3 regions of the Pseudoalteromonas sp. NC201 genome follow, and region 2 is predicted to be linked to each of the others. Evidence: predicted binding sites of a transcription regulator. Region 2 holds the regulator's gene; each other region holds the start of a gene.
What was found. Region 2 encodes LexA, which represses DNA repair genes until DNA is damaged. Its sites were predicted from a motif close to TACTGTATNNNNATACAGTA; they were not measured.
Positions count from the first base shown of each region.

Region 1: the regulator LexA is predicted to act here: its motif matches at 3,259-3,278, upstream of PNC201_RS11770 (YebG family protein).
Region 3: the regulator LexA is predicted to act here: its motif matches at 5,115-5,134, upstream of PNC201_RS06800 (SulA-like leucine-rich domain-containing protein).

Region 1 covers NZ_CP022522.1:2,726,943-2,734,034, reverse strand. The annotation lists gene PNC201_RS11785 (fused response regulator/phosphatase) at 1-671, shown strand, start outside; gene PNC201_RS11780 (GAF domain-containing protein) at 799-1,464, shown strand; gene PNC201_RS11775 (amino acid aminotransferase) at 1,644-2,834, shown strand; gene PNC201_RS11770 (YebG family protein) at 2,929-3,243, opposite strand; gene PNC201_RS11765 (ComEA family DNA-binding protein) at 3,514-3,822, shown strand; gene PNC201_RS11760 (hypothetical protein) at 3,874-4,179, opposite strand; gene dsbB (disulfide bond formation protein DsbB) at 4,192-4,701, opposite strand; gene PNC201_RS11750 (amidohydrolase family protein) at 4,901-6,400, opposite strand; gene PNC201_RS11745 (winged helix-turn-helix domain-containing protein) at 6,546-7,092, shown strand, end outside.
Region 2 covers NZ_CP022522.1:3,809,825-3,816,916, reverse strand. The annotation lists rRNA gene PNC201_RS16760 (23S ribosomal RNA) at 1-1,101, shown strand, start outside; rRNA gene rrf (5S ribosomal RNA) at 1,218-1,331, shown strand; gene lexA (transcriptional repressor LexA) at 2,417-3,031, shown strand; gene coxB (cytochrome c oxidase subunit II) at 3,392-4,534, shown strand; gene ctaD (cytochrome c oxidase subunit I) at 4,534-6,108, shown strand; gene PNC201_RS16735 (cytochrome c oxidase assembly protein) at 6,108-6,686, shown strand; gene PNC201_RS16730 (cytochrome c oxidase subunit 3) at 6,676-7,092, shown strand, end outside.
Region 3 covers NZ_CP022522.1:1,643,465-1,650,556, reverse strand. The annotation lists gene queC (7-cyano-7-deazaguanine synthase QueC) at 22-678, shown strand; gene cysB (HTH-type transcriptional regulator CysB) at 732-1,709, opposite strand; gene PNC201_RS06815 (hypothetical protein) at 2,123-2,884, shown strand; gene PNC201_RS06810 (NCS2 family permease) at 2,952-4,241, opposite strand; gene PNC201_RS06805 (tetratricopeptide repeat protein) at 4,363-4,812, shown strand; gene PNC201_RS06800 (SulA-like leucine-rich domain-containing protein) at 5,143-5,538, shown strand; gene PNC201_RS06795 (YchJ family protein) at 5,585-6,046, shown strand; gene PNC201_RS06790 (VC2046/SO_2500 family protein) at 6,423-6,944, opposite strand; tRNA gene PNC201_RS06785 (tRNA-Tyr) at 7,057-7,092, shown strand, end outside.

The DNA.
Region 1 (7,092 bases), 1.1 Mb from region 2:
AAATGTATGGCGAACGACGGTTAAAGCGCTTGCTGGCGAGTCGGCAGCATATTTCCACGGATCAAATTATCTCTGAAGTTCGCGAGTTTTCTGGCAATACAGAGCAACAAGATGACTTAAGTATCGCGATTGTTAATTGCGTTGCTAGCGATTCAATTGTTTCTGTGCCTAACCATTATTCAAGTTTGCCGTTTAATATTTCGTTATCTTTAGATGCCAAGCAGATGAAAACGACAGATCCGGTACTTGAGCTGGTGGATTTGCTTAGTGAGGTTGACGGTATTTCGGCGCATCGCTCTAACATCTTCTTATTACTCTCAGAGGCCTACAATAATTCTTTAGATCACGGTGTGCTGGGGTTAGATTCTGAGATTAAAAACAAAGAAGATGGGTTTTTTGAGTTCTATAGTCTGCGAGAGAGTGTTTTGAAGGAGCTAAAAGAAGCGCTAATTATTATTTCTGTGCGCTATAGCCCTGAAGAGCTAAAGCTATACTTCAACATTTGTGATTCAGGTAATGGTTTTGAATCAAGCGAGCGCAATAAAGCGCAGCAAGAGCATAGCCACGGTCGAGGTGTTAGCTTACTTAACGAGATTGCCCAAAGCGTTAGCTACAACAGTGCTGGAAATGAAGTAGAAATGATTTATTCACTCACCTCCAAATCGGTCTAAATTCCACTCAAGCGCATTTCACCTCTGCTTTAGTTTAATATCTATTCCTATTACTCTATGTACCTGTTTTTTAGTGTTGGCAAGGTATAAAGAGCGTGGTAAAGTTGTATTAACTTTAGATGTTTAGATGGCTAAAATGTCAGATTATATTTCATTGAGTGGATTATCTATCTCCCGCGAATTGCTTTTGCTGCAATTAGAAAAACTAGATGCTTATATTGAGCAAAACTCAAGCCTTTCTGTGTGGTCATATCAGATCCCTGAGCTTGGGGAAGGAGGCGCTTGTAGCTTGTTTGGGCACCTTCAGGAAGCGCCTTTTTTGTTGAGTGACTACGTTGAAAAGAACACGGTGAATGAGCAATCGCTTGCTAAGCTACAAACGATAGTGTCAGCGGTAGTTGAATTTACAGCTGTTGATTGGTTTGGCATATACCAAGCAAGAGCGACAAATGAAGGGAAACAACTTCTCAAATTAGCGTACTCTGGCGCGCCGAGTAGACCGCTATTCCCAATAACGGAGGCTTTTGCCGCTACGTCAAATAATATTCAAACGGTATTAAGTGCTAAAGCTCGAGTGATTAATGACATCCCTCAATATGTCGCCAGTGGTGGAGAGTACTACACTTGCGATCCAAAGGTGAAAGCAGAAACCTGTATGCCATTATTCGATGATGCTCAAAATTGTATTGGAATTATTGATGCAGAAGCGTTTTCTGAGTCATTTTTCAACGAAGAAATTTTAGCATTGCTTGCAGCAGCATGTACGAGAATCCCTGAATATTTACCCAAATAATTATCGGAATGTCCGGCTGTAAACTTGACGCCTTTGTGGTGCTGCCAAGTTTACAAAAATGAATAAAATTCTAGATAAATATGGTAACTGAGATGCAAGTCTCTATGTTACCATCAAGTCTACTGGAATCGGGCGTCAGCCGCTCGAGTTTGCATTAATTAAAATAAAAGAGATAAGCCATGTTCTCAGAGCTAAAACCACTTCCAACAGATCCTATTTTAGGCCTGATGGCCGCTTATAAACAGGACACTAACCCAAACAAAATTGACCTTGGTGTAGGTGTTTATAAGGACGAGCAGGGAAACACGCCGGTACTTAAAGCGGTTAAAAAAGCGGAAGCGTTTCGTTTAGAAAACGAAACGACAAAATCTTATATTGGTTTGGCTGGTAATTTAGACTTCTGTCAAAAGATGGAAACACTGTTACTTGGAGAGCATAGTACATTATTGGCAAATCGCGTACGTACGGCGCAAGCACCTGGTGGTACTGGCGCATTACGTGTTGCTGCCGAATTTATTAAACGTTGCAACACCAATGCAACTGTTTGGGTTACGACTCCAACTTGGGCAAACCACATCAGCCTATTTGAAGCAGCTGGTCTAACAGTTAAAGAGTATCCTTACTACGACTACGAAAACAAAGGGTTGTTGTTTGATGAGATGATCAATGCGCTGAAGCAAGTACCTAAAGGTGATGTAGTACTACTTCATGCATGTTGTCATAACCCAAGTGGTATGGACTTAAATCAAGCGCAATGGAAAGTGGTTGCTGAACTTGCAAAAGAGCAAGGCTTTACGCCATTAATTGATATTGCATACCAAGGCTTTGGTACTAGCCTTGAAGAAGATGCACAAGGCCTTAGAACGGTTGCGGATACAGTTGATGAAATGATCATCTGTTCATCTTGCTCTAAAAACTTTGGTTTATACCGCGAGCGTATCGGTGCGTGTTCAATCATTGCAAAAGACAGTGCAACTGCTGATGTTTCAAACTCAGTATTACTTAGTGTGGTTCGTAGTATCTATTCAATGCCGCCAGCACACGGTGCTGATATTGTAAATACCATTCTAAGCAGTACTGAACTTACGCAAATGTGGTACGACGAACTTGACGAAATGCGCGGTCGTATCAATGGTCTACGTACGTTGATCAAAGAAAGCCTAGCTGCAAAAGGTGTTGAGCAAGACTTCTCGTTCATTGACCGTCAGCACGGTATGTTCTCTTTCTTGGGTATTAACAAAGAGCAAATTGACAGACTACGCACTGAATATGCTATCTATATGGTAGGCTCTAGCCGCGTTAACGTAGCTGGCGTAAGCAAAGACAATATTGACTACTTTGCTGACGCAGTGGCAAGCGTGATTAAATAATACCACGCTACACAGCACAAAATAAAAAACCGCAGAACATGCGGTTTTTTATTTTCAGCCTAAACCACCCACTGAAGTAAGTGGTTATTATCATTTAGGCTTGCTTAATTTTGGTCACTTTATCTGGATCTGACGCTTTTTCGTTTTCAGATTTGTTTTTGGTATTGGCCTTTGGTGCTACTTTGCCACCTTTTAACACAGACACAAAGTCATCTTTTTGTTTTGCAATTTCAAGCGCTAGGGATTCAACTTGTTGTTCACTTAGCGGCACGTCAACTTTCGTTAGCATGTCTTCCAATGCTTCAGCTACATCTAGCATCTTATCATAAGCATCAGCTTCTTTTTTAGACGTGAAAGTCATACGCTCGACTCCATTTCTTTCAACAACATATTTGATGATAACGGCCATGGTTATTCCCCTAGTCACTGTTTTTTTATACAGTAAATCGAATCGAGTGATTAAGCAAGTTATTTTGAAAATTTTTCAAGTGCTGTTGAGTGAAGTAGAATTAATTAAATTCATTAAAAACAAAAGCTTAATGTTTATTTTGATTTTTGAAAGAATGAATGTTTTTTGACAAAGTCAATATTCCAATCTTTATTTAAAAAGCTTCTGCAATCACTCACCGAGGTAAATGCAGTAAGCTTTGGATACTTTTTACGCACAAGGAGTGTATATATGTTCAATAAACCCACCATACTTTCTATTTTATTGGCGCTAGGTTTAAGCTGTTCAAGTGTGCTCGCAAAACCTACGGATCAAGCAAAATCTGTCTATCAAACACAGCAGCAAAGTGCTGTACTCGATATTAATTCCGCTGACGCTTCGGCGCTTTCAAGTTTACCAGGGATTGGTATTCGTAAAGCTGAAGCCATCGTAGAGTACCGTAAGAAAATGGGGCGCTTTAAAACAACAACGGAGTTGCTGGAAGTAAAAGGAATTGGGAAAGGAATATTGGCAAAACTGGAGGGGAAAATTAGAGTCTAGTCGTAGTTATTGTGTGCGAGCTTAGTTGCTCGCACACAGGTAGATTGAAGATCAGGGCTTATTCGAGGCGTTAAACTCAGCGATTGCCTGAGCTAACTTGGGTTTGCCAAATTGTATTTCCAGTGGTGTGGTCAGTAGCGGATAAATTAATCCTGCCACGAGTAAGACAGGTAATAACAGCCAGCCTTCAAATACGACCAATGAGGCAAAAAACGGTGTGAGCAGTAGCAACTTGGCTATTCTTAACACGACCTTTGTTTTTGCATCAAGGTGGCTAAGTGCAAGACGTAAGATCATCTGCTTGTCACGTAATTTAAACGCTCTCAGTTGCTCAATTTGGCTTAACCTAAAATGCATGAATGTGATATCTCAACTTCTTTTGGTAACGTGGAAAAATAAGAAAAGAATAAATGCAACACTATAAAATGCAAAGATAATTTCCATCCATCCAGGCATAGATAATCCTGCAAAAGACCAATCTATGTTGCCGCAGTCACCCGTTGCAGCAAAAAAGCTTGGCAGCCATTCATGCAGCGGCATAAACGCAGGAAAGTTTGGTACAAAGTCACAGGTAAAAGCAAATGGATCCGTTGTGGTTTGCATATTGATATGTTCACGGGCGATAAAATAACCCCAAATACTGCCTACACCCCACGAAACAAATGCCAGACTACGCAGTGCGAAAGAGCGAGGAGAAATCATACCGATTAAACCAGCTGCTAATAACCCCAACATAGCAAAACGCTGATAGATGCACATAATACAGGGCTCTAAACCCATACCGTATTGGAAATACAGTGCAACGGCTTCAAAAATAGCAGCGGATAGTGCTAGCAATCCCCAAGATTGCCTAGAGAGATGAAAAGATGAAATCTTCATTATAGAGAAACCCTTTTTGTTTTATTATGCTTTATCTGGCCGCGTTAGAGCAACCTTACTTCGGCTGTGTGCGCTATCTTTGCGACGATTTTTCGACTCTTGTTACCAGCAGAAGTTCGAAAATATCAGAATAGATCACTTGATTAAGTCAATTGAGGTGAGACCGACATTATCAGCATTTCTATTCTGGCGTATTTACTCACTCACTTTTCTCGAGGGCATCGATATGAAAAGTAGCACGTTCAATGGCGGAGCCATGTAAGATAACATATTCGATATCGTTATAAGCCGCGACTGACTGCAAAGGGTTACTATTTAAAAGTAATAGATTTGCCACTTTCCCAGCTGCGATACTGCCGTACTGGTTGTCTATCGCAAATGCTTTCGCATTATTAATGGTAGCAGCAGATAGCAAGCTAACGAGGCCTACTCCGGCTTGATCCATCATCGTTAATTCTTGATAAGTCGATAAGCCAGGTTGCGAGACATAAGTTGGTGCGGGTGGCGTATCTGAGCCAAGCAGCAAGGTTGCGCCATTTTTATATAGATAATTTAGTGCTCGTTGCCCTTGTGAGAAAACTTGCTCAAGTTTAGCCACCTTTTGTTGATTACTTATTTCACCCCAGCCTTGACCCATTTCTCGAGAAAACCAGCGACCAGGTTCACTTTGATACCAAGCAATTTGAGACGGAGGTAATACGGTACGATATTCAGATGAGAAGGTGAAAGTGTTGTCAGTCACTTTCGCCAGAGCATTCATCACATTTAATGTGGCTTGATAGGCGATGTCTTTTTCGATGATGGTATCCAGCACAGCTTTTACATTGGTTGGTAGTTCGCTTTCGCTAGGGGCTGTATTTGGCGCTAACCAGTTCCAAAGTCCATGCGCCATAACGTTGATATTGGCATCTACAGCAAGTTGTTGCATATCAACGGCATTCGCATGTGCCATTACGGGTAACTTCATTGAGTTTGCGGACTCGACTAGCTGTTTGGCAGTTTCTTGGTTGATAAGCGGTATTGCACTGTTTTCTCCAAAGCCATCTTCAAAGTACAGTTTGGCACAAGTTGCACCGTCAGATTTCATTCGCGTCAAGGGCTGAGCTCCTTGGTGAGCGTGTGCTTGAGATGGCGTCAGCTCATAAGCAGGATCGCTGTGTTGTGCAGCAAAGTAGGGTTTATGTTGATGTAGCTTTGAGTAACTAAGGCCTTGAGCATTATACCCTTGGTAAACCGGCATTGCGCCACAAAAGTAGGCGTCGGGTGCGGGGCCATTTGCTGTAAATTCGGTCATGCCGATTGCAGTGTTTGACGGGTCAATAACTTGCGTGACGCCATAGTAAAGATAATTAGCGCCTTGCCGTTGTAAAAATGCTGCCTGCATTTGGCGAGCTCTAGGAGAAGTGTTAAGCAACCCCGGCATAGTTTTTAGGTGGACATGGCTATCGGTTAACCCTGGTATGAGGTATTGACCATGAGCATCAATGACCTGTGCTGCATCCGGTTTTTGACTTGAGTCAGAGACTTGTATAATTTTGCCATCTTGGATGGCGAGCCAATGATTGGAAATGATATTGACTTGGTGCTTATCAATAGGATTTAAAATGGTAGCATTGTCGATACGAAGGTCCACTGCTGCAAATAATGCATGAGAAGACAGGGCGCAACAGGCCGCAAATATTAATGTTTGTTTTTTCATAATGAAAACCAGTTAGTGTCGTATTAGATGCCTTCGAGCATAACTGGCGAGATACTTTGTGTTTTAATTTTCATATAAATTAACTCTGAAATTTTTCTTAATTTAATTAAAACTATAATAATCAATAATATAAGGTGTTCTTGGGTTGAAAAATTTGCTTTTGGGAAATTGGCTTGTTGTGCCTAGATTGAACCAGATTGTGGAGTATCCGGCTGGCCGTGAATATACCGTCACCCCAAAAGTGATGAAATTACTGTTGGTGCTGGTCGAAGCGAAAGCTGAGCCTCTGAGTATTGATAACCTCGTCGAGTTAGTTTGGCACCCGAAGGTGGTGTCTGACAATTCGGTCTATCAAGCTGTTGCGCAGTTAAGAAAGATTTTAAACACAGATCCGCAATACGAAGAATATATAGAAAGAATATCAGCTCAAGGCTACCGCATTCATCCAAACATTGCGCTTAGAGAGCATAAAGTGGCTGTGATGCCTGTGAGCATAAAGCGAATTTGGCTGCTTGGTGTCACTATTACGTTGCTCGCTCTCATCGCTTTTTTTGCTTTTTATATTCAAACTGATCAAAAGCACAAGACACAAAACAACCCGTATTTTGATGAGATCACTCTTGCCACACACCTATCCCGAAGTACAGCGGTGGAGGAGTTAGCGCGAGCGAAAACGATTTATCAACAAGTGT
Region 2 (7,092 bases):
TCGTAAGATGACGTATACGGTGTGACACCTGCCCGGTGCCGGAAGGTTAATTGATGGGGTTAGCTTAGGCGAAGCTCTTGATCGAAGCCCCGGTAAACGGCGGCCGTAACTATAACGGTCCTAAGGTAGCGAAATTCCTTGTCGGGTAAGTTCCGACCTGCACGAATGGTGTAACCATGGCCACGCTGTCTCCACCCGAGACTCAGTGAAATTGAAATCGCAGTGAAGATGCTGTGTACCCGCGGCTAGACGGAAAGACCCCGTGAACCTTTACTACAGCTTGGCACTGAACATTGACCCTACATGTGTAGGATAGGTGGGAGGCTTTGAAGCAGGAACGCTAGTTTCTGTGGAGCCGACCTTGAAATACCACCCTTGTAGTGTTGATGTTCTAACTTAGGCCCCTGAATCGGGGTTGAGGACAGTGCCTGGTGGGTAGTTTGACTGGGGCGGTCTCCTCCCAAAGAGTAACGGAGGAGCACGAAGGTTTGCTAAGTACGGTCGGACATCGTACGGTTAGTGTAATGGTAGAAGCAAGCTTAACTGCGAGACAGACACGTCGAGCAGGTACGAAAGTAGGTCATAGTGATCCGGTGGTTCTGAATGGAAGGGCCATCGCTCAACGGATAAAAGGTACTCCGGGGATAACAGGCTGATACCGCCCAAGAGTTCATATCGACGGCGGTGTTTGGCACCTCGATGTCGGCTCATCACATCCTGGGGCTGAAGTCGGTCCCAAGGGTATGGCTGTTCGCCATTTAAAGTGGTACGCGAGCTGGGTTTAGAACGTCGTGAGACAGTTCGGTCCCTATCTGCCGTGGGCGTTTGAGAATTGAGAGGGGCTGCTCCTAGTACGAGAGGACCGGAGTGGACGAACCGCTGGTGTTCGGGTTGTGATGCCAATTGCATTGCCCGGTAGCTACGTTCGGAACTGATAACCGCTGAAAGCATCTAAGCGGGAAGCAGGCCTCGAGATGAGTTCTCACTTTGACTTAGAGTCAACTGAAGGGCCGTTGAAGACTACAACGTTGATAGGCGAGATGTGGAAGTGCTGTGAGGCATTAAGCTAACTCGTACTAATTACCCGTGAGGCTTAACCATACAACGCCAAAGTGGTTTATAAGCGACAGAAGTTAATAGACTAAAGTAGACAAAGAATTTAATAGCTTTTTCCGGATTTATATTAATGAAGGATACTTCATTAATGAACAGAATTTCCTGATGACCATAGCGTTTTGGACCCACCTGACCCCATGCCGAACTCAGAAGTGAAACAAAACAGCGTCGATGATAGTGTGGGCTTCCCATGTGAAAGTAGAACATCGTCAGGGCCTTATAAGAAAAACCCGTTGCAGTAATGCGACGGGTTTTTTTCTGCTTGGGGTAAAGTACTTCCATGTAGCATCTCCCCTTCGCGCGTCCTTGTGCTCACTTCCTCGAACTGCGAAGCGGTGCTTCGGTTTCTCGTCACCCAAACTCAGAAGTGAAACAAAACAGCCGAAGGGTCGGCCCCGGTCAATGATAGTGTGGATCACCCATGTGACTCTCTATTTAAAAAATGAGAACATCCTACTTCGTAGCGAGCCAGGGCCAAATAAGAGGTTGATGAAAAGCGTTCATCCATGAACTTCATCGACATTCGAACATCCATGTACATCAAAACCCGTTGCAGAGATGCAACGGGTTTTTTGTTGTTTGGGGGTTATAATTTCGGGATATAGAAAGCCTCACAAGCCAATCAACACATCGCGAGGTGAACTCGCTCCCACCACAGTATCAGCACAGTGCAACATGCTAAGAGGCGGTTTACCCGCCGAGGGGTTGCAATGAAATTCCGAAAAAACCTCGCGAGGTAAACTCGCTCCTACCACAGTATAGGCACAGTGCAACATGCTGGGAGGCGGTTTACCCGCCGAGGGGTTGCAATGAAATTCCGAAAAAACCTCGCGAGGTAAACTCGCTCCTACCACAGTATAGGCACAGTGTAACATGGTGGGAGGTGGTTCACCCGCCGATGGCTTGCAATGAAAGTTTCGGCTCAAAAATAATGTGGAACACCCATGTACATCAAAACCCGTTGTAGCAAGCGACGGGTTTTTTGCTATTTGAGGTATAGAAATTTGATATATAAAAAGCCTCGCCAGGTTTTCTAAACCTAAGTAAATGCGCTCCCACCACAGTATCAGCACAGTGCAAAATGGTAGGAGGTGATTTATCAGCCCTAAATCTTAATAATCCTTATTTCGTAGAGTCGTAGGTTATGCTCTGAAGCACAGACTTCGATTCTTGTTTAATGCTGATCTAATTAATGCTATCAATAAATACACTTAAAATATGGCGAAGAAAGAAACATTTGCGATTTTTTTTGAGCTGTATATACTTACAGTAAATAAACCACTGTATGGAATACCAGTTAATGCGTCCTCTAACAAAACGACAAGAACAAATCTTTGAATTAATAAAAGTATTCATAAAAGATACAGGCATGCCTCCAACTCGTGCTGAAATAGCTGATGCTTTGGGTTTTAAGAGTGCAAATGCAGCGGAAGAGCACCTGAAAGCGCTTGCGAAAAAGGGAGTTATCGAAATGGTCCCAGGCGCAAGCCGAGGGATTCGACTTGTAGAGGATGAATCAGAACAACTTGGTTTGCCTATTATTGGTCGTGTTGCTGCTGGTGAGCCTATTTTGGCAGAGCAACATGTAGAAAGCCACTGTAATGTAGATGCTAGTTTTTTTAAACCTAATGCTGATTACCTTTTGAGAGTTAATGGTATGAGCATGAAGGATATTGGTATTATAGATGGTGACCTATTGGCTGTTCACAGAACTCAAGTGGCAGAAAATGGGCAAGTGATAGTTGCTCGTGTAGAAGAAGATGTGACTGTTAAACGCCTTGAAAAGAAAGGAAAGAAAGTTTTTTTACATGCTGAGAATGAAGAATTTAAAGCGATTGAAGTAGATCTAGAACATCAAAATTTCTCCATTGAAGGGTTAGCTGTCGGTGTTATCCGAAGTGCAGACTGGATGTAGTTTATGAGAGCGAGCGTAGCGTTAAATATAAAGTTGCGCTTGCTTTAACTATATTTTGTTTAGAAAGTAATAATTAACTTTTCTAACTGTGTGAAAGTTAGATAATTATAGTGACTTTAATCATTTAGTAATATTTTTAGTTTTCTGATCTTTATACACTATTTTTCATCATTCTTCGTTTTACTCCCTATAGTCCCCAGTTTTGATTCTAAAGTCGGTCTTCTCGAAAATCTTGCAATTTGTTTGTTTTTTGACTAATTGGTTAATAGTCGTGCAGTAAGTCTATGTACAAATAGACAATATGACAGTCATCCAATAATAACAAGAGACAACCACGAGTTGTCTTGAAGGAGACGTCAAATGAAAATTTGTCGATTAGTTGTAGCATTCATCGCGGTGCTAATCGCCATGCCCTCACTTGCTAACAGCGCTTACAATATGAGGCAAGGTGTTACAGACATTAGTCATCAAGTGTATGAGCTTCACATGACCATATTTCTAATATGTTGTGTCATTGGAGTGATTGTATTTGGGATTATGTTTTGGGCGCTTATAAAACACAGAAAGTCAAAAGGCGTTGTTGCAGCGCAATTTCATGAAAGCACCAAAGTGGAAATACTTTGGACTGCAATTCCCTTCCTGATACTCATTGGTATGGCAATACCAGCCACAAAAACGCTTATTGCTATGGAAGACACGAGTAAAGCTGATCTGACCATTAAGGTCACAGGCTCTCAGTGGAAATGGCACTATGAGTATATGGGGCATGATGTTGAGTTCTATTCTTTGCTCTCTACTTCGAAAGATGAAATTAGTGATCTTAAAGAAAAAAATGAAAATTACCTGCTTGAAGTTGATAAGCATTTAGTTATTCCTACAGATAGGAAAGTCCGCTTTTTGATGACCTCGGATGATGTCATCCATTCTTGGTGGGTGCCTGATTTTGCGGTGAAGAAGGATGCCAATCCGGGATTTATAAATGAGGCATGGGCAAAGGTAAACGATGAGGGAATTTATAGAGGCCAATGTGCTGAATTATGTGGCAAAGATCATGGCTTTATGCCAATCGTCGTCGAGGCCGTAAGTCCTGATAAATTTGATAGTTGGCTTAACGATGCTAAAGCTGAAAAAGCAAAAGCAGAGGCGGAGTCACAGGCAGTTGCGCAACAAACTCTTTCGAAAGAAGAGTTAATGGAGGTTGGGGAACAAACTTACATGGCTTATTGCGCAGCTTGCCATCAACCAACTGGGCTTGGGCTACCAGGAGTCTTCCCTGCAATGAAAGGAAGTAAAGTCGTCACTGGAGATATTAAAGCTCATATAGATATTCTACTTTTAGGTCGCCCAGGAACTGCGATGCAATCTTTCGCAAAGCAATTAACAATTAAGCAGATCGCGGGGGTGATCACCTATAAAAGAAATAGCTGGGGTAATGACACTGGCGATGTTATTCAGCCAAGCCAAATACAGCGTGAGATAGATGCACTAGAGGAGGGTAAGTAATGAGTGCCATCGTAGACGAACATTCACACCATACAGCTCCCAAAGGCTTAAAGCGCTGGCTGTTTACCACCAATCATAAAGACATTGGAACACTGTATTTATTGTTCTCACTAACCATGTTTTTAATTGGCGGTGCTATGGCGATGGTGATCCGAGCCGAGCTTTTCCAACCTGGGTTACAGCTTGTAGATCCGCATTTTTTTAATCAAATGACGACCGTGCATGGACTAATAATGGTATTTGGCGCAGTAATGCCCGCATTTACAGGTCTTGCCAACTGGATGATCCCAATGATGATTGGTGCTCCTGATATGGCGTTACCGAGAATGAATAACTGGAGTTTTTGGATACTACCCTTTGCATTTGCAATTTTACTGATGTCATTATTTTTGGAAGGCGGCGGGCCTGCTTTTGGTTGGACTTTTTATGCGCCACTATCTACAACGTACAGCAATGACAATACTGCATTTTTTGTTTTTGCTGTTCATATAATGGGCATTAGCTCTATTATGGGTGCTATCAACGTTATCGTGACCATCGTCAATCTTAGAGCTCCAGGTATGACATGGATGAAGTTGCCTTTATTTGTCTGGACCTGGTTGATAACTGCATTTCTTCTGATTGCAGTTATGCCGGTACTTGCTGGCGCCGTAACTATGGTGCTGACCGACAAGTTCTTTGGAACGAGCTTTTTTGATGCAGCAGGTGGTGGTGATCCTGTTATGTTCCAGCATATATTCTGGTTTTTTGGCCATCCTGAAGTGTACATCATGATATTACCTGCCTTCGGCATAATCTCTACGATAGTACCGACATTTTCAAGAAAGAAACTGTTTGGCTATGCATCAATGGTTTATGCAACCGCTTCAATTGCACTGCTGTCGTTCGTCGTTTGGGCTCATCATATGTTTACAACGGGTATGCCTTTAGCTGGTGAGTTGTTTTTTATGTATGCAACTATGCTCATTTCAGTGCCTACTGGCGTTAAGGTTTTTAATTGGGTAGCTACAATGTGGCGAGGTGCTATTAGTTTTGAGGTGCCTATGCTTTTTGCTATTGCATTCATCGTACTTTTCACAATTGGTGGATTTTCCGGTTTGATGTTAGCGATTACTCCCGCCGATTTCCAATATCACGATACCTACTTCGTTGTCGCGCATTTCCATTACGTGTTAGTTACGGGAGCTGTGTTCTCAATAATGGCCGCCGCATATTATTGGTTACCAAAGTGGACGGGGCACATGTTTGATATCAAATTGGCTAAATTTCACTTTTGGCTCTCCTTGGTTAGTGTGAACGTATTGTTCTTCCCAATGCACTTTGTTGGTCTTGCTGGCATGCCAAGGCGGATCCCTGATTATGCTCTACAGTTCGCTGATTTCAACGCGATCATTAGTATCGGAGGGTTTGCATTCGGTCTTTCTCAACTGTTGTTTGTTGCAGTGGTTTATAAATGTATAAAAGGTGGAGAGCAGGCCTCTGGGAAAGTATGGGATGGGGCAGAGGGATTAGAGTGGCAAGTACCATCTCCGGCTCCTTATCATACCTTTTCAACGCCACCGGAGATTAAGTAATGCAACATGGCCGCCTGCTTAAGAAGCTTATTTTGTTGACGCTAGGTATGTTTGCTTTTGCCTTTGCACTGGTTCCTCTATATGACGTTTTTTGTGATGTCACAGGCCTAAATGGTAAGCCATCCATGGAAATCGCAAAGCAGAGCGAGTCAATTGCACAAAGTCGACAAGTAGATGTGAGCTTCACAACGCATAGTCAAAGCCAGGCGCCATTTAAGGTCGATGCAGTCGAGCATTCGGTTAGTGTTCAACCCGGTAAGCTAACCGATGTCAAATTTATTGCAAAAAACTTGAGTGATAGTGAGCGTGTGTTGCAAGCGATCCCTTCAGTGTCCCCGGGGAAAGCTGCAAAGTATTTACACAAAATGGCCTGCTTTTGTTTTGATCAGCAATCAATGAAAGGCAAAGAAGAAGTTGAGTTTGTCTTGAGGTTTTATGTAGATACGGAGCTACCAAGTGATGTTGAGGAACTCACGCTTTCATATACGTTGTTTGATATTACAGAGCGAGTTAGCAAACAAGACAGTGATGGACTGAATATGCTAGTTGCTCGAGAGGAGTTCAAATATGAACCATGAACAAGAAAAATATTACGTGCCTGAGCAAAGTCCATGGCCAATCGTCGGGGCTTTTGCACTTTTCTTTATCGCTGTTGGCGCTGGCTTAACGATTATTCAACTTAAATCAACCAGTAATAGTGGAGTAATGCTACTGCTCGTGGGTATTGCTGTGCTGATCTATATGATTTTTGGTTGGTTCAGGAATGTGATCCAAGAATCTCAAAATGGGTTATATTCTGCCCAAATGGATCGTTCGTTCAAGCAAGGAATGGGATGGTTTATCTTTTCCGAGGTTATGTTTTTTGCTGCTTTTTTTGGTGCACTTTTCTATGCACGAATGATAGCTGTGCCGTGGTTAGGCGGTGCAAGTAATAATGCCAGTACCAATGAGGTTTTATGGCCTCAATTTGAAGCTGTATGGCCA
Region 3 (7,092 bases), 2.0 Mb from region 2:
CAAAATCGAGGCAAATCACCTATGAGCGAAAAAGTTGTCGTAATCTATTCCGGCGGAATGGACTCTTACACTGTATTAAACAAGGCTGTCCGCGAGGGCCATGAGGTTTATGCACTGTCTTTTAACTATGGCCAGCGACATGTAAAAGAGCTACAAGTTGCCGCTGACGTATGTGCAAAACTCGGCGTTGCTCATAAGGTCGTTGATATTTCGGCTATCAATCAATTATTGTCAGGCTCTAGCCTAACAGATGACATCGACGTGCCAGAAGGCCACTATGAAGAAGAGAGCATGAAGAGCACGATTGTGCCTAATCGCAATATGATTTTGCTTTCTCTTGCGGTAGGTTACGCTGTCTCTCTAAAAGCAAATAAGGTATTTTACGGTGCTCACTCTGGCGATCATGCAATTTATCCAGATTGCCGCCCAGAGTTCGTTAAAAAGATGGATGATGTTTGTCGCATTGCGAACTACGACGCGGTTGAAATTGTCAGTCCTTATCTTAACAACTCAAAAATTGATATCCTGACTGACGGTCTAAAAATGGGATTAGATTACGCTGACACTTGGACGTGTTACAACGGCCGCGAAAAAGCATGTGGTAAGTGCGGTGCTTGCCAAGAGCGTCTCGAAGCGTTTGAACTAAACCACGCAACAGATCCGCTCCCGTACGAATAACAGTATTGAAAAAGGCCTCTGTTGAGGCCTTTTTCATATTCTTTTCAAGTACTTCATTTTACTGGAAGCGTCATACCTTCAAATAGCTTGTCGATATCATCTTGATTTCGTAGCAAACTTGCACGCTCTACCACATCTTTTGTGAGATGCGGTGCAAATCGCTCAATAAAATCGTACATGTAGCCTCTTAGGAAGCTTCCTTTTCTGAAACCGATTTTCGTCGTACTTGCTTCAAATAGGTGACTTGCATCGATACAAACTAAGTCGCTATCAGACTTTTCATCAAGTGCCATTGACGCTAATACGCCAACACCGAGCCCTAATCTTACATAGGTTTTAATCACATCGGCGTCTGTTGCAGTAAACACGATGTGTGGCTCCAAACCATGAGCATTAAATGCTTTATCCAGTTCTGAGCGGCCAGTAAAACCAAACACATAAGTGATCAACGGATATTTAGCGACGTCTTGCACCGTCAGTGCACTGCCTTTTTGTGCAAGAGGATGGTCTTTGGCGACCACAATACTACGATTCCAGTGATAGCAAGGTAGCATGACAAGATCACTGTACAAATGCAGCGCCTCGGTAGCAATAGCAAAGTCAGCATCACCTCGAGCGGCAGCATCAGAGATTTGCTGTGGCGTACCTTGATGCATGTGTAGAGAAACCGCAGGATATTTTTTCATAAATCCTTGGATCACAGGAGGTAACGCGTAACGAGCTTGTGTATGCGTCGTTGCGATGTTTAGTTTACCTTGATCTGGTAAGGTATGTTCATTTGCAACCGCTTTGATCCCTTCCACTTTAGAGAGGATCTCACGAGCAATATTAATAATTTCATTACCCGCGCCCGTAACATGCGTTAAGTGCTTACCGCTACGGCCAAAAATTTGTACCCCCAACTCGTCTTCAAGCATGCGCACTTGCTTTGAAATACCAGGTTGAGAGGTATATAAACTTTCCGCCGTCGCTGACACATTAAGGTTGTGATTCAACACTTCGACGATATATCTCAATTGTTGTAATTTCATATTGCTTTTATTCTTATGATCTCTTGATGTTGAGCATCAGCCCATAGCAAAACCGCTTTTTGTTAGCGAGTTTAGTGCAAAGCGATAAAAACCGCCTGTTACGACCTTATGTAGGCTAGCACATTTGGTAAAAATGAGGTAGCCAAGAGGTACTAAATATCAGCATTTTCACTGACGCTCCGACAGTCATTTGGCCAAATAGCGGATATTGTGACACGCTTTTGCAAACTCACGAGCTAAATCTGGCGACTATCTTTCACTAAAACTAACCGCTCATTTAGGCATCGGCTATACTAAAAAATAATGAATTCTTTATCTTTTTTACAGGTTATTGTCGTAAACCTGTTCAGAATAGTACGAATTCATGTAAGATTAAAAAATTACACTGGTGGTTACATGAAAGAGATTTCAGTATGTTTGTTTCTATTATAATAATGTTGATTGTTGCACTTATCGTCATAGCAGTTTGGGTAAGCGCTATCCAGCAACATAAAGAGAAACAAGAAGCGGAGAGACGCAAAGAACTTGCTAAGCAAAAACGCGTAATAGAAGAAGCGGAAGACGTCATCATGAATGGCAGCAATATTCCGATGTCTGAAGTCATGATCCGTATTATTCAGCGCCGCGTGCACGATGCTTTAGCCGCAATGGTGGAGTTGTCTCCTACTTCGAAAGAATTAAAAAGTCGCTTACACGAGTCGCAAGAGCGCTTAAATACTCAGCCTGAAAAAGCAGCTGACTCAGACTCGATAGCACTTCCAGACAACGACAAACAAATTATCGCATTAGTTCAAGGCATAAAGAAATTACGCCAACTACTACGCTCAGAGCATAGTAAAGGTAAAGTAGACACTCAACTGTTCGTTAATGAAGACCGTAGGCTGGAGCGCTTTCAGCTTAAAATCAATGTTGAAAGCCAGATAAAACGAGGGCTTTCAGCGAGAACCGCAAACATGGTCGGTTCAGCAAGACAATACTTTGAAAAAGCTTACGCTACAATTTGCGCCGTCTCATACAATGATGACTATGTAAAAGAGAAAAAAGCACAGCTGGAAGGTTATTTAGAAGAGATCAGCAGCGAACTTAGAGCGTCCAACGCATCAGCGGTGAAAAAGAAAGCAGAGCAAGAACAAGACGACTTGGACGTATTGTTTGCACCGAAGAAGAAGTGGTAACACCATAATTTACGTGAAAGGCTGGTCTCCCAGCCTTTTTTATTACAAATGAAGTAAACCCACTTGCTTAACCAAAAGCAAACTTAACGATAAAGAGTGCTGTCAGTACCCAAACGCTGATACTGATTTCATTTGCCTTATTACACGCCAACTTAACTGCCGTATAAGAAATAAAACCCAAAGCAATACCATGCGCGATTGAAAACGTGAGCGGTGTCATCAATAACACAACACTCACCGGAATAGCATCGCTCATCTCATCCCAATTAATCAACTTTAGGTTTTGTAGCATTAATACCGACACATACAATATCGCGCCTGCCGTCGCATATGCAGGAACCATCTGTGCCAATGGCGCAAAGAACATCATGAGTAAGAAGCAGATCCCCACGACCACGGCCGTCAACCCTGTGCGACCACCGACAGATACACCCGACACTGATTCAATGTATGAAGTCGTCGTTGAAGTACCGAGCACTGAGCCTGCAATCGTCGCAGTGCTGTCAGCTGACAGTGCCCTACCCAACCTTGGCATGCGACCATGTTCGTCAGATAATCCGGCCTTTTGAGTCACCGCAACCAATGTGCCACTGGTATCAAATAAATCGACAAATAAAAATGCAAACACCACGCTAAGCATGGAAAGCTCAAAAATTCCGCTCAAATCCAACTGCATATAGGTCGGCGCGATGCTTGGGGGGATATCAACAACCCCGTGATAATCTACAAGCCCAAGCCCCCACGCAATACCCGTTACCATTAAAATGCTGATAAGCACGCCACTTTTGACTTCACGGTACATAAGCGCCGCAATCACAAAAAAGCTCGCAATGGCTAATAGCGGGCCGGGAGAAGTGATATCACCAAGTTGTACTAATGTCGCATCGCTTGCGATAACAATTTTCGCGTTCTTTAGCGCGATTAAGGCTAAGAATGCGCCAATACCTGCCGCGATCGCACGCTTTAGCACAATGGGAATAGCTTGGATCACCCATTCGCGTACTTTGAATACGCTCAAAAATAGAAATAAACAGCCCGACATAAATACCGCGCCTAATGCACTTTGCCATGTATAGCCCATGCCAAGCACAACACCATAGGTAAAAAAGGCGTTTAAGCCCATTCCAGGCGCAAGCGCTAAAGGATAGTTTGCCCATAGTCCCATAATAAAACAGCCGATTGCGGCTGCGATACAAGTTGCTACAAAAGCAGCGCCGTGATCCATGCCAGCTTCTGCTAGCATTGCAGGGTTTACGAAAACGATGTAAACCATAGTAACGAATGTCGTCAAGCCAGCAATCACCTCAGTTCTTACATTGGTGTGCATAGCTTGCAGTGAAAATAACCGCTCGAGCATAACTAAAATTACAAATTTAAGGAACAAGTGGTTGGATTTTAACACGAATCACTTTAAAACTCGGACAAAATAGTTAAAATTCAGCTACACTCTGCTTATCAACATTATTGCGAATAAAGATATGGATCAAAATAGCACCGACAACTCAGCAAACCATGACTTAGAACAGCAGCTGCTGAATGTGCTTGAATTTGTAACGTCGCCATTAAAAGCGGACGCAAAATTCCCAGATCTTCACGACAATACCCAAGCTTTGAAAAAAGGCCTCTATTACCTAAAAGAAAAATCTTTTCCGCTTGCGGCAAAATGGCTAAGACTGGCGGCGATGTCTGGTGATTTGAAGGCACAGTTCTTTTTAGGTTTGTTGTTTATGAAAGGTCAAGGAGTGCCACCCAGCCCCTTTCATGCAGCCGCTTGGTTAAGTTTGGCCAGCAGCCAAGGGCACAAAGGCGCCGAACAGGTACTACTAGATGTACGCCGCTTCCTTACAACTAAGCGCTTTAGAGATGCACAGTGCTATGCTGCAACACTTTACGAGCAAATTCATCAACTACAGCATATTAGCCAGTAAATTAAATTTGACTCTCCAAAAAAACCTAGGCTAGGCGTAGCTAAGCCTCTCTTAAGTAAACGTACGCTTTCCCTCCGCGACGATCAAAATGATACAGTAGGAAAACTACTGTATCGCAGCTGAGAAAACTTCCTTGCTTTACTCATACTGAACTTTCGTCAATTAAGCTCTCATTTCAAAAAAATCACAACCACTTGTTTTATATTGAAAATTTAAACTAAATAAAAATTAAGCTTGAATATTGATTAAAAAGCTAGCAATTTCCCTTGCATTCACACACTGTATAAACTACTGTATACAAATACTGTATAGATAACCAGTGAGACAATTATGTTACACAGCAATGCACTTCTACAGCCAAACAATTCAACTTATTACACACTTAACGAAATCAATAATGTGATAGTTGAAGATGAGATCGTCGCTAGTTTAGAGTTACTTAAAGTTTTACATAAATGTCAGCATAAACAAGGCTGGACGCTACTCGTTGCACCCGATAATGTACCAAACAAGTCACTACTAGAAAGCGCTTCAGTTGATGCAAGTAAGTTGCTCGTCATTAGGCAAAAGCACATATACGACCTTGAGTATGTACTTAAAAGTGCTATCAGCAATGGTAATTTCGCTGCAGTGGTGATTTGGACTGATATTGCATCAGTGCAAACTATCAACAAAATGGAACTGCCGGTATCTGACGTTGCGATCCACTGTTTTCAAAGCGCTTAACAAGCTACAATAACAGGATATAAATTTGTTAAAACTGAAGTTTTTTATGTCTTGTTATTGCAATTCATCCCTTCCCTATTCGCAATGTTGTGAACCGTACCTTAAGGGACAAAAATTCGCAGAGCGTCCACAAATACTCATGCGCTCTCGCTATACTGCATACTGCTTAAAAGATGCAAAGTATATTCATGACACCTATGCCCAGGCTAAACAAGCACAAAACAATATCGACGATATTGCTGCATTTGCTAATTATGCACACTTTATAAAATTGGAAGTGCTAGAAGAAGTAGTAGAAGCTACTCAGGGGATCGTTGAGTTTAAGGCGCACTATATCGCAGAAAACACACACTATATACTCCATGAGCGGTCAAATTTTATTACCGAAGCAGGCAGATGGTATTACTTAGATGGTGAATTGTACGATACACCTACAACCAAAGTAGGCAGAAATGACCTCTGTCCGTGCGGCAGTGATAAAAAGTATAAAAAGTGCCACGGTAGCTAAAATAGTCTGAACTAGAGATTAGATACAAAGCAATAAAAAAGGCTTGAAACGAGCTAAGGATGATTAAAGGCCGTTTAGCTTATACCAGTTGTATTAAGTAAATGATCTATCTTGAAGCGGGGAAATAGCTTTAGTAGCAAGGCAAAAATTTTGCTATTTAGTTGTTCTAAATGAGAAATTTTTAACGAAGCTAATATGCTATTTCACCCTTCAAATTGATTAGAGAATTAATTCAATTGGTATTAGACATGAAGCACGATAAGCATGGCGTTTTATGTCAGTCTAGTAACGAAGCAAACAGCTGTAAAACAGCAAGTTTAATACCAGTTTGTCTTAAATTTGCTCAATTTTGAAGGAGTAAAAGCAGCTAATGTTGTTACGCCGTCGCGCGTAACATACTCTGCATATCACCCGTTGCAATTTGATCATAAAAACCAGCCGCATCCATTGCCTTATCAGCAACTAAGGCCAGTTTACCTTGCGCGCTCGCCAAACGTCTTTTAACCGCTGGTTCCAAATTTTCTACGACTTCGAGTGGAATATGCTTTTTATCATTTCGTGCGGCAAAAGGTTCTGGATTTAAATTTTCTTGCAATCGCAAGGTTGCCATCGCCCCCATAGATACCAGCTGCGCGTTATGCTGACCAATAAGCATATTGTACTCTTTTGGCGCAAGCGGCTTTTGTGGACCTATTTCAAATTGCTTTTTTAGTGTTTCTTCTGAGTTATCTTTTGCGGCAGCTTCAGATTTTGGTAGGTGAAATTGGCTAAAATCTAATGCATCGGTTGATAGCATAGATAACAGCATGGCAAAATCGGCAGAGCGCGTCTCATGAACACTAATGTTCAATGCGGATCCTAATTGCGACTCACTGATTAAAACGCCATCAATTTGCATGTATTCCAACCGATTATTTTGCTAATTATGAATTTATCGGCCTTTTTCCGAAAAACTTTAGTAGTTTTCTTTACTTCGAAAAAAACTTTGTTATTATCACCGCCGTTGTTTAGGAGGGGTTCCCGAGCGGCCAAAGGGATCAGACTGT